DNA from 2 places in the Curtobacterium sp. SL109 genome. Region 2 is predicted to be linked to the other one. Evidence: riboswitches for the same ligand, from Rfam matches in the RefSeq annotation. Region 2 holds a riboswitch; the other holds the start of a gene.

Region 1 (6,117 bases), 370 kb from region 2:
GCGGTCAGGGCGTCGCCGTGGGTCCGGAGCACCTCGGCAGGGGTGCCGTCCGCGACGACACCGCCGGCGGGTTCGAGCAGCACCAGTCGGTCGACCAGGTCGAGCCACGTGCCGATCCGGTGTTCGACGACCAGGAGCGTGGCGCCGGTGTCCTCGAGGAGGGCCCGGACCGCGTCGTGCACCTGCTCCACACCGTCCGGGTCGAGGTTCGCGCACGGCTCGTCGAGCACCAGGGCGCCCGGTCGCATCGCGAGCACCCCGGCGAGCGCGAGTCGCTGCCGCTGACCGCCGGAGAGCATCGTCGTGGACCGGTCGAGCTCGAGGTCGAGCCCGACGACGTCCAGCGCGGAACGGACGCGCTCCCACGTCTCAGCGCGTGGAACCCCGGTGTTCTCGCACCCGAACGCCACGTCGTCGCCGATGCGGGACATGACGGTGTGCGCCTCCGGGTCCTGCATGACGAGGCCGACCCGGCCGCGGACGGACTCGGGCGGGGTACCGTCGACGAGCACGCTGCCCCGGACCTCGGCCGCGGTGTCGTCGTCGGGGTCGGGTTCGTCGGGCAGGACCGCTGCGACGGCCCGGAGGAGCGTGGACTTGCCGGCGCCGGACGGCCCGACGACGGCCACGCGCTCCCCCGGCTCGACGACCAGGTCGACGCCGCGGACGGCCCAGGTGTCACGCTCGGCGTACCGCCAGCCCCAGTCGCGGAACTCGATCCGGGCGGGGTGGGCGCCCGCCATGCTCAGGCTGCCGACGACGGACGGCGCTTGGCGTGCTCGCGGCCCACCGCGAAGGACGACAGCACGCCGGTGCGGGCGAGTGCCCGGACGACGAGCCAGGAGCCGAGGCCGGCGATCACGGCGCCGGAGATGGTGCCGCAGACGATGTAGACCGCCTTGAAGGCGCCGTCGAGACCCGCGTACCAGAGGACCGAGTCGTTGATGCCCAGCGCGAGGCCGGCGGCAGCGCCCGCGAGGACCACGACCGGCAGGCGGTACACGCGGTACAGGAAGAGCGCGAGGACGAGCTCAGCGCCGAGGCCCTGGACGAGGCCGGCCTCGAGCGTGCTCCACCCCCACTGCGTGCCGAGGAGGGCCTCGACGCTCGCGGCGACGATCTCGGCGTACAGCGCGGCACCGGGCTTCCGCACGATGATCGCGACGATCGGCCCGGCGAGGAGCCAGACCCCGCCGAACAGTGCCTGGGTGCCGGGCAGCAGGAGCGCGACCGCGGCGGAGAGCGGCTCGTAGCCGAACTCCCAGAGCTTGAACACGACGCCGACAGCGACGGCGAGCACACTCGCGACGACGATGTCGACGACCCGCCAGCGCAGGGAGCGCCTGGGCGCGGACGTCGCCGCCGTCGAGTGGGCGGTGGTGGTGGTGGGCGTGCCGGACGGCATCATTCGAGACTCCTCCCTGCGCCGGCATGACCCGGATCAGGTTCGACGGTCGGAGCGCTGCTCGCTCCCTCTCAGCCCGGCGATCCCGGACTCCCGTGTGTGTCCCAGCAGTGTACTGCTTCGGAGCCCTACTTCTTGAGGACGCGGATGAGCTTGCGGAGGACGGTGCCGGTCACCCAGATGACGGGGATGCTGACGACCAGCAGGGAGATGAGGTTGGGCTCGAACTCCAGGTCCTTGCCGGGACGACGCACGTACGCGCCGACGGGGAGGGTCGCCCCGCCGCCACCGCCGCCACCGTTCTGGTCGTCGCCGCCGCCCCCGAAGCCGAACCAGCCGACGGACACCGGGATGAGGGTCTGGTCGCCGACCTCCACCGGGTCCCCGTAGTTCGTGGAGACCCCGACGGGGCGGACCTTGTCTGCGATCTGCGTGACGATGTTGGTCATGGCGCGAGGCTACTCCCGCGGTCCTGGCGACCGCGCGTGCTGTCCACACCCCGGAGCACGCCCGGACGCTGTCCACTGACGGCTCCGGCACGGCGGACAGCACAGGGACCCGCCGATACGTTTGCTGCAACCACCTACGGAGGAACGTTTGCACACCTGGCCCGGCAACCCCTACCCGCTCGGCGCGACCTACGACGGCAGCGGGACGAACTTCGCCCTGTTCAGCGAGGTGGCCGACCGCGTGGAGCTCTGCCTCTTCGACGAGGACGGCACCGAGGAGTGCGTCCCCCTCGTCGAGGTCGACGCCTACGTCTGGCACGCGTACCTGCCCAACATCGGCCCGGGACAGCGGTACGGCTTCCGCGTCCACGCCCCGTACGACCCGGCGAACGGCGTCCGCTCGAACCCGGCGAAGCTGCTCCTCGACCCGTACGCCAAGGCGACGAGCGGTGACATCGACTGGGACCAGTCGCTGTTCTCCTACACGTTCGGCGACCCGGACTCCACCAACGACGAGGACTCCGCGTCGCACATGGTGAAGGGCGTCGTGATCAACCCCTTCTTCGACTGGCAGGGCGACCGCGCTCCGCGGACCCCCTACGGCGAGACCGTCATCTACGAGGCCCACGTCAAGGGCCTCACGCAGACGCACCCCGACGTGCCCGAGGAGCAGCGCGGCACCTACGCCGGCGTCTCGCACCCGGCCGTCATCGAGCACCTCAAGCGGCTGGGCGTGACGACGCTCGAGCTCATGCCCGTGCACCAGTTCGTCAACGACTCGACCCTGCAGGACAAGGGGCTGTCGAACTACTGGGGCTACAACACCATCGGGTTCTTCGCGCCGCACTCGCACTACTCGTCCTCGGGCGACGGCGGACAGCAGGTGCAGGAGTTCAAGACGATGGTGCGCGAGCTCCACCGTGCCGGCATCGAGGTCGTCATCGACGTCGTCTACAACCACACGGCAGAGGGCAACCACCTCGGCCCGACGCTGTCGTTCCGCGGGATCGACAACGCCGCGTACTACCGGCTGATGGACGACGACAAGCGGTACTACATGGACGTGACGGGCACCGGCAACTCGCTCAACGTCGGCCACCCGCACTCGCTGCAGCTCATCATGGACTCGCTGCGCTACTGGGTGACCGAGATGCACGTCGACGGCTTCCGCTTCGACCTGGCCGCGGCGCTCGCGCGGGAGTTCTACGAGGTGGACCGCCTGTCGGCCTTCTTCGAGCTCGTCCAGCAGGACCCGATCGTGTCGCAGGTGAAGCTCATCGCCGAACCCTGGGACGTCGGCCCCGGCGGCTACCAGGTCGGCAACTTCCCGCCGCAGTGGTCGGAGTGGAACGGCAAGTACCGCGACACCGTGCGGGACTTCTGGCGGGGCGAGCCCTCGACCCTCGGCGAGTTCGCGTCGCGGATCTCCGGGTCGGCTGACCTCTACGAGCACGACGGCCGGACGCCCAAGGCCAGCATCAACTTCATCACGGCGCACGACGGCTTCACGCTGTACGACCTGGTGGCCTACAACGAGAAGCACAACGACGCCAACGGCGAGGACAACAACGACGGCGAGAGCCACAACCGGTCCTGGAACTCCGGGGAAGAGGGCCCGACGGACGACGAGTCCGTGAACGCGCTGCGGGTGCAGCGTCGCCGGAACTTCCTCGCGACGCTGCTGCTCAGCCAGGGCGTGCCGATGATCGCGCACGGCGACGAGCTCGGGCGCACCCAGCACGGCAACAACAACGTCTACGCGCAGGACTCCGAGCTGAGCTGGATCGACTGGGCCGCGGCGGACGACGACCTCGTGCAGTTCACGGCCGACGTCGTGAAGCTCCGGCACGACCACCCGACCTTCCGTCGCACGCGCTACTTCAACGGGCGCCCGGTCCGCCGTGGTCAGGACGAGCCCCTGCCCGACGTGGTCTGGCTGACCCCGTCCGGCGAGGCCATGGAGCCCGAGGACTGGGACTCCGGCTTCGGCAAGAGCGTCGGCATGTACCTCAACGGCGACGGCATCCGCGGACGTGACTCCCGCGGTGACCGGGTCACCGACGTGGCGTTCATCACGTACTTCAACGCGCACGACGACACCGTGACCTTCACCCTGCCCCCGGAGGAGTACTCCCCGGGCTGGACGGTCCGGATCGACACCGCCGCTCCGGGCGCCCGCGACGAGGTGCTCGACGCCGGGTCCCCCCTCGACGTGCCGGCGCGCTCGATGATCGTGCTCCGCGCCGAGCCCGACCACGTGGTCACGACCACCCCGGTGGAGGTCCAGGACGCAGCCGCGCCAGGCCCCGACGCACCGCAGGACGCCGTCAGCCCGGTGAACCCGGCCGGCTCGCACGCACCGAGCGGCACCGCGCCCGCCCGCGGAACGACCGGCCCCTCCTCGAACGACCCCAACCCGAACGGAACCTCCCGATGAACCGCCGGATCCCGACCTCGACCTACCGGCTCCAGGTCTCGCCCGACTTCGACCTCACCGCCGCGAAGGACGTCGTCGACTACGTCCGCGACCTCGGCGCCGACTGGGTCTACCTCTCCCCCGTGCTCCAGGCAGAGCCGGGCTCCGACCACGGGTACGACGTCGTGGACCACTCGCACGTGGACTCGCAGCGCGGCGGGGACGACGCCTTCCGGGCGGTCGCCGAAGCCGCCCACGCGGCCGGTCTCGGCGTGCTCGTTGACATCGTCCCGAACCACGTCGGCGTCGCCACCCCGGAGGTCAACCCGTGGTGGTGGTCCCTGCTCGAGCACGGCAAGGACTCCCCGTACGCCGCCGCCTTCGACGTGGACTGGGACGCGGGCGACGGCAAGCTCCGCATCCCGGTGCTCGACGACCGCCTGCTCGACGCCGTCGTGCTGCAGGGTGACCGGCTGCTGGTCGGCGAGACCGCCTACCCCACCGCGCCCGGCACGGTCCAGAACGGCGACGACGTCGAGACCGTGCACGCGCGGCAGCGCTACGAGTTCGTGCACTGGAAGCGTGCGGACCACGAGCTGAACTACCGACGGTTCTTCGCGGTCAACACCCTCGCCGGCATCCGGGTCGAGGACCAGGAGTTCTTCGACGCCTCGCACGAACTCGTCGCGGCCTGGTTCCGCGACGGCCTCGTCGACGGGCTGCGCATCGACCACCCGGACGGGCTCTTCGACCCCGCCGGGTACCTGCAGGACCTGCACGACCTGACGGGCGGCGCCTACACGCTCGTGGAGAAGATCCTCGAACCCGGTGAGCAGCTGCCGTCCTCGTGGCCCGTCGACGGCACCACCGGCTACGACGCCCTCGGCGTGGTCGACCGCGTGTTCGTCGACCCGTCGGGCGCCGAGGCGCTCAGCGCGACCTCCGGGTCCGAGCCGCACGACTGGCAGGCCCTGACGCACGACACCCGCCGTGGCATCGCCGACGGCATCCTCGGCAGCGAGGTCGCCCGGCTCGCCCGCATCCTCGTCGCCGAGACCGACGGACTCCCGCACGAGCGCGTGGTCGACGCCGTGGCCGAGATCGTGGCCTCGTTCGACGTCTACCGCACGTACCTGCCCGAGGGCGTCCACCACCTGGTCACCGCGCTCGAGCGTGCGGCCGAGGCCCGTCCGGACCTCGACGACGTCATCGACCGCATCGCCCCGGCCCTGGTCGACCCGACGCACCCCGCGGCGCTCCGGCTCCAGCAGACCAGCGGCATGGTGATGGCCAAGGGCGTCGAGGACACCGCCTTCTACCGGGTGTCCCGCCTGTCGTCCCTGAGCGAGGTCGGCGGCGACCCGAGCGTCTTCGCCGTGACCACCGACGAGTTCCACGTCGCGCAACGCGAGCGCCTCGCGAGCTGGCCGCACACGATGACGACCCTGACGACCCACGACACCAAGCGGAGCGAGGACACCCGCGCCCGCATCGCGGTCCTGTCCGAGCTCGGGGAGGAGTGGAACGCGACGTTCCAGCAGCTCCAGGCCCTGGCACCGCTCGAGGACACCGTCTTCGCCGACCTGCTCTGGCAGGCCATCGTCGGCGCCCGCCCGGCGTCCCGCGAGCGACTGCACGCGTACGCCGAGAAGGCGTCGCGGGAAGCCGGCAACAGCACGACGTGGACCGAGCCGGACGAGGCCTTCGAGGGGCAGATGCACGCCCTCGTCGACGCCGCGTTCGACGACCCCGCCGTGGTGGCGCTCCTCGACGCCCTCGACGAGCGGATCACCGCCGCGGGCTGGTCGAACGGTCTGTCGGTCAAGCTCGTCCAGCTCACCGCACCC
Region 2 (6,117 bases):
TAGTGCACGTCCTGCGCCAGGTACCCCGCGAAGACGTCGGGGTCGAGCGTGCCGTCCGCCATCCCGCGCAGGAACGGGGTGTCGATCGTCGCCGCGAGCAGCTCCTCGGCGTCGGTCCACCACAGGTCGGTCGACCGGACCGGGGGGAGCGCCCGTCGCACCAGCGCCCCGTGGTCCACCGGCCCGTTGCCGCTCCCGACCTCGAGCGTGTCGGCACCCTCGAGCGCCGCCGTCAGCCAGTCCTTCGCCCCGCGGACCGCGAGCTCCCAGTCACCGTGCCGTGCCGCGAGGGTCGCGATCGCACTCGACAGCGAACACCCCGTGCCGTGCGTGTTCGTCGTCGGCACCCGGGGACCCCGGAAGACCCGGACGGCGCCGTCGGGCGCGACGAGCACGTCGTCCGAGGTGCTCCCGCCCGCGTGCCCGCCCTTCGCCAGCACGAGCACGTCCCACCGCCGGGCGACGGCCAGCGCCGCGCCGACGGCGTCCGTGTCGACGGTCTCGGAACCGGCGACTCCGGCGAGCCCAGCCAGCACCGCCAGCTCGCTGCGGTTCGGCGTGACCAGGTCCGCGAGGGCGAACAGCTCCGTCATCGCGACCTCGGCGTCCGCGTCGATCAGCCGGTCGCCGCTCGTGGCCACCATCACCGGGTCGACGACCACGACGGGCGGCCGGTGCGCCCGCAGCCAGTCGGTGACCTCGCGGACGACCGCCGTCGTCCCGAGCATCCCGATCTTGACCGCGTCCACGACCACGTCGTCCGACACCGCGTCGAGTTGGTCCCGCAGCACCGTCACGTCCGGCACGTGCACCGACCGCACCCCGTGCGTGTTCTGCGCCACCACCGCGGTCACCACCGCCATGCCGTAGCCGTCGTGCGCCGCGATCGCCTTGAGGTCCGCCTGCAGCCCGGCCCCACCGGTCGGGTCGGTCCCGGCGATGCTGAGCACGCGCACCGGCCCGCTCACCGCACACCGCCGGCGGGGAGGCTCGACACCCGTCCGCCACTCGGCTGTCCGCCGAGCGGGCGACCGGCACCACCGCTCCACGCCGCCACGTAGGCCGCGGCCGCCGCACCGGGGTCCGGCGCGGCGCAGATCCCGGAGACGACGGCGACCCCCGCGGCACCGGCGGCGGCCAGCGGCGCCACGTCGTCGAGGTCGACCCCGCCGATCGCCACGCAGGGCAGGTCGGTGGCCGCGGCGATCCTGGCGAAGCCGTCGTGCCCGAGCGCCGGCGGGTGGTCCGGCTTCGTCGTCGTGGGGTGCACGACCCCCACCCCGAGCAGGTCGACGGTCCCGCGGGGGAGCCGCACCAGGGCGTCGAGGTGCGCCGGGGTGTTCGCAGTCAGTCCGACGTGCGCGTCCGGTCCGAGCAGCGCCCGCGCCGCGGACACCGGCACGTCGGACTGCCCGAGGTGCACGCCCGCCACCCGGTGTCCGGCGAGCCGGGCAGCCAGGGCGACGTCGAGCCGGTCGTCGACGACCACCGCGGCCCGGTCGCCCACCGCGTCGGCGACGGCCACCGTCAGCGCGAGGAGGTCCCTGGCGCTCGCGTCCTTGTCCCGCACCTGCACGATCCGGACCCCCGCGTGCACGGCCGCCCGGACGACGCCGAGCACCCCGATCCCGTGCCGGTCGCACAGCATCCCGTCGGTCACCAGGTACACGCCGACGTCGCTCACGCGGCACGCTCCTCGGTGACCCGGGCCACGCGGAGCACGTCCTCGGGGGTCAGCGACGTCAACCGGTCGAGGAACAGCGGCTGGAACGTGCCGGGGCCACCGGCGTCGGCCGCCGCGAGCTCCGCCGCGACCGTGTGCACGAGCGTCCCGGCCACGGCAGCAGCACCCGGGTCCTCCGGCGACACCGCGGTGAACGCCGCGATCACGGCACCGAGCGCGCACCCGCCACCCGTGATCCGCGTGAGCAGCTCCGACCCGTTCGCCACCCGCACGACCGTTCCCGACCAGCCCGGGGCGCCGGACCCGGCCACCAGGTCGACGGGACCGGACACGGCGACCGCGCCCACGAGCCTCCCGGCCGCGTCGACCGCAGCCGCACGCGCGTCGTCGGTGCCGGCCGTGCTGTCGACCCCGCGTCCACCGGCGGAGGCGCCGAGCAGCGCGAGCACCTCGGAGGCATTGCCGCGCAGCACCGTCGGGCCGATCGCGAGCAGGTCCCGCGCCAGGGCCGTCCGGACCGGGAGCGACCCCACGGCGACCGGGTCGAGCACCCACGGTGTGCCGTGCTCGACGGCAGCGGTCGCCGCCTCGACCGACGCCACCCGGGGCTCCGCGTGCGGCGTGCCGGTGTTCACCAGCAGGGCGTCGGCGACCCGGGCGAACGGACCGGCCTCCGTCGGCACGTCGACCATCGCGGCCGAGGCGCCGAGCGCGAGCAGGACGTTCGCCGTCACGTTCTGCACCACGGTGTTCGTGATGCACTGCACCAGGGGACTCCTGGCACGAACGGCCTCGAGCAGTTCGGCGGTGCGTTCTGGCCACACGGGCGCAGCGTTCTCCATGGACGATCCCTTCGCGAGTACGAGCTCGAGCAGGTTCGACGGGTGTGATCTCAGCCGCTGGTCGCGGCACCCCGTGTCTCGAGCAGCACGGTACACGACGCATGTCAGGCGCGTGTGCCAGGGTGGACAGGTGCCAGACGTCCTGCCCCCCGGTCCGCCGCCCGGCCCCCGCGACCCCGGCGACGCCTGGGCGTACGGACCCGACGGCACCAAGGCATGGGGGCTCTTCGGCGCCTCCGGACTCCTCGTCGACGACGGCCACGGCCGCGTCCTCCTGCAGCACCGCGTCGAGTGGAGCCACCACGGCGGCACCTGGGGCATCCCCGGCGGCGCCCGGCACCAGCACGAGGACGCCGTCACCGGTGCACTCCGCGAGTCCGCCGAGGAAGCCGGCGTGCCCCTCCACGGCATCGACCTCCGGCACACCGCCGTGCTCGACCTCGGCTTCTGTACCTACACGACCGTCGTCGGCCGCGCCTCACGGCCCTTCGAACCCGTCATCGCCGACCGCGAGAGCCTGGCGCTCGACTGGGTCCCCGTCGAGGCCGTCGACGACCTTCCCCTGCACCCGGGCTTCGGCCGCTCCTGGCCCGCACTCCGCGCCACGCTCGACACCAGCCCGCACGTCGTCGTCGACGCCGCGAACGTCGTCGGCAGCGTGCCCGACGGCTGGTGGAAGGACCGCTCCGGCGCCGCCACCCGGCTCGTCGACGGGAGCACGGCGCTCGCCGCGGTGGGGCTGCCCGCCGAGGCCCTCGGGCTCGACTCCGCCACGTGGTGGCCGCGGTGGACCGTGGTGCTCGAGGGCGACGCACGCGGTGCCGACGTGGCCACGGGTCCCGGGGGCGGCGACGGTGTCGGCGGGACGCCCGGTGTGGCCGTCGTGCGGGCGCCCGGCTCCGGTGACGACGCCATCGTGGCCGCGGCGGCCGACGCCGTGGCGGCCGGTGACGGACCCGTCGTCGTGGTGACGGCGGACCGCGGGCTCCGGGACCGCGTGGTCGCCCTCGGGGCCAGCGTGCAGGGGCCGTCCTGGCTCCGCGAACGGCTCTAGTCACGCTCGACCGGACCACCCCGCGACGCCGCCGCAGTCCCACAGCCGGCTCACGCCGCGACGCCGCCGCAGTCCCACAGCCGGGTCACGCTGCGGCGCCGCTGCAGTCCCGCGTCCGCCTTCTCTGCGCGGCCGGGCCGACAAGCGCACGTCTGCAGTTGGATCGCGCCAACTCCGCCGGTGACCGCTACGCTGACCTGCACGCCGGTGCGGTCAGCCAGACGACCGCGACGACGAAGGCACGTCAACGGAGACGACCGCGACAGGAGACTCCCATGGAGCGCATCACGAAGGCCGACGACCGGGTCCACCGGCCGGCAGGCCCCTGGACGCCCACCGTCCACCGGCTCCTCGCCCACCTGCACGAACAGGGGTTCGTGGCAGCGCCGGAGCCCATCGCCCTCGGGGACACCCTCGAGACCGTGTCGTTCGTGCCCGGGGTCGCCGGCGAGTACCCGTGGACCGAGGACGTCGCGAGCGAAGCGGCCCTCGTCACGAGCGCCCGCATGCTCCGGCACTACCACGACGCCGCGGCGACCTTCCCGCTCGACGACACCGTCGACGTGTGGTCCCAGGCACACCGGGCACCCGTCGAGACCGTCGTGCACGGCGACTTCGCCCCGTACAACTGTGTGTACGACGGCATCGCGGCGGTCGGCCTGATCGACTTCGACACCGCCCACCCCGGCCCCCGCGTCTGGGACGTCGCGAGCGCGGTGTACCGCTTCGCCCCGTTCACCACCGGCGTGGTCGAGGGCCGCGCGGCACCGACGCTCGAGGCCCGCCTGGCCCGCGCCGCCGAGTTCTGCCGGGCGTACGGGCTCGACGACGTCTCCAGGAGCCGGGTCGCCGAGACGATGGTGTCCTCGCTCGTCGCCATGGTGACCCTCATGGAGACCGAGGCGGCCGCCGGCAACCCGAAGTTCATCAGCGACCTGCAGCACGGCCACGCCGACCTGTACCGCGCCGACGTCGCCTACCTCGAGGACCACCTCGACGAGATCGCCGCCGCGGTGGCGTGAGCTCCGCCGCCTGACGGACCGCGGCCGGCGGGGACGACGCCCCACGAGCCTCCCGGCCGCCGTTCAGCGCGCACACGGCTGGTGCTCGCGCTCGCTCCGGTAACGTACCGCAGGCCATGACGGACAGCCCGGCCGACGCCACCCCCTACGAAGTCCTCGGCGTCGCCGCGACCGCCGACGACGAGGCCCTGCGCCGTGCCTACCGGCGCGCCGCCCGCGAGACCCACCCCGACCTCGGCGGCGACGCGGTGCGGTTCCGACAGGTCCAGGTCGCGTGGGAGCGCATCGGCACACCCGCAGCGCGTCGCGCCTACGACGCCGGTGGGTCCCGGCCCTCGTCCGCGCCGTCCGGCTCGTCCGCGTGGTCAGCGTCCGCCGGGAGGCCCGGGTCGGGTCGCGACGCCTACGCACCGCCCGCAGCGCGGCGCGACTCCCGCCCCCGGGCCCGGTCCCACGGACACCCCGGCGGTCGGTCGCGTGAGGTCTTCCTCGCCGCCGAGCGCGAGTGGGTCGGCCTCGGCGACCCCATCGAGGACCCCTACGACCCGTCCCTCATCCGCAGCGCCCCCCGGTACATCCGTCGACTGCTCGGGGAGGCCCTCGCCGAGGAGTCGACCGCCGCCATCGTCGCCGACATGGGCCTCGGCGTCACCGTCTGGCACGACCTCGACGCCGGGGCCGAGGGCAAGCTCGACCACGTCGTGCTCATGCCGAGCGGGCTCTGGGCGCTCGAGTCCATCGACTGGGGCGGCCCCGTCCGCGTCGAGCACGGGGAGATCGTCGGCGAGACTCTCGAGCCGGGGGAGCGTCCGGTCAAGGAGCTCGTCCGCGCTGCGCGTGCCGTGCAGAAGCAGACGCGGGTGCGGTTCACCGGGCGGATCCTCGTCGTGCCGGACTCCGCGGTCGACACCGACGTGCAGCTCGTCGGCCCGCAGCGGAAGCCCACGGCGTTCGTCGTGCGTCGCAGTGCGCTCGGACAGGTGCTCAACGGCATCTGGTCGCCCGAGGGCACCGTGGACGTGTTCGACGTCCGCGACCGACTGCAGCAGACCGTCCGGTTCGTCTGACGTCCGGTCGGGCTGATCGGGCCGGTCGGGCCGCCAGGCTGGTCGGCCCGTGCCGGCTCAGTGGCCGCGGAGCTTCTCGAGGTCGCGGCGCTCCCGCTTGCTCGGGCGTCCGGCGCCGCGGTCGCGCATCGGGACGAAGCCCGCTTCCTCCTTCGGCAGACGGGCCGGGGTCAGGTCGTCGAGGTGCTTCGCCGCCTCGGTCGCGCCGACGCGCTTGAGGATCAGGCTCTTCACGACGACGATCCGGTCGAAGCCGGCCTGGCGCACGCGGACCTCGTCACCGGGGCCCACCGGCTGCGAGGGCTTCGCCCGCTCACCGTTCACCTTCACGTGGCCGGCCTTGCACGCGGTCGTCGCGGCGGACCGGGTCTTGGTGATCCGGACCGCCCAGATCCAGCTGTCCACCCGGGCCTTGTCCATGCCCCCAGCCTAGGCGCGCGCGCCACGA

The links. A riboswitch is a leader RNA that binds a small molecule or an ion and turns the genes downstream of it on or off. The one in region 2 is predicted to bind thiamine pyrophosphate.
Region 1: linked by a shared signal. The riboswitch ahead of OVA28_RS09280 (ECF transporter S component) and the one ahead of thiM (hydroxyethylthiazole kinase) in region 2 are both predicted to bind thiamine pyrophosphate.

What each region holds. Positions count from the first base shown of each region.
Region 1 covers NZ_JAPPRB010000002.1:1,633,591-1,639,707, reverse strand. The annotation lists gene OVA28_RS09285 (ABC transporter ATP-binding protein) at 1-743, opposite strand, end outside; gene OVA28_RS09280 (ECF transporter S component) at 746-1,405, opposite strand; TPP riboswitch at 1,402-1,511, opposite strand; gene OVA28_RS09275 (hypothetical protein) at 1,534-1,854, opposite strand; gene glgX (glycogen debranching protein GlgX) at 2,003-4,291, shown strand; gene treY (malto-oligosyltrehalose synthase) at 4,288-6,117, shown strand, end outside.
Region 2 covers NZ_JAPPRB010000002.1:2,008,060-2,014,176, forward strand. The annotation lists partial or broken gene thiD (bifunctional hydroxymethylpyrimidine kinase/phosphomethylpyrimidine kinase) at 1-1,049, opposite strand, end outside; gene thiE (thiamine phosphate synthase) at 965-1,684, opposite strand; gene thiM (hydroxyethylthiazole kinase) at 1,681-2,526, opposite strand; TPP riboswitch at 2,515-2,610, opposite strand; gene OVA28_RS11020 (NUDIX domain-containing protein) at 2,657-3,580, shown strand; gene OVA28_RS11025 (phosphotransferase enzyme family protein) at 3,856-4,602, shown strand; gene OVA28_RS11030 (DnaJ domain-containing protein) at 4,719-5,669, shown strand; gene OVA28_RS11035 (RNA-binding S4 domain-containing protein) at 5,727-6,089, opposite strand.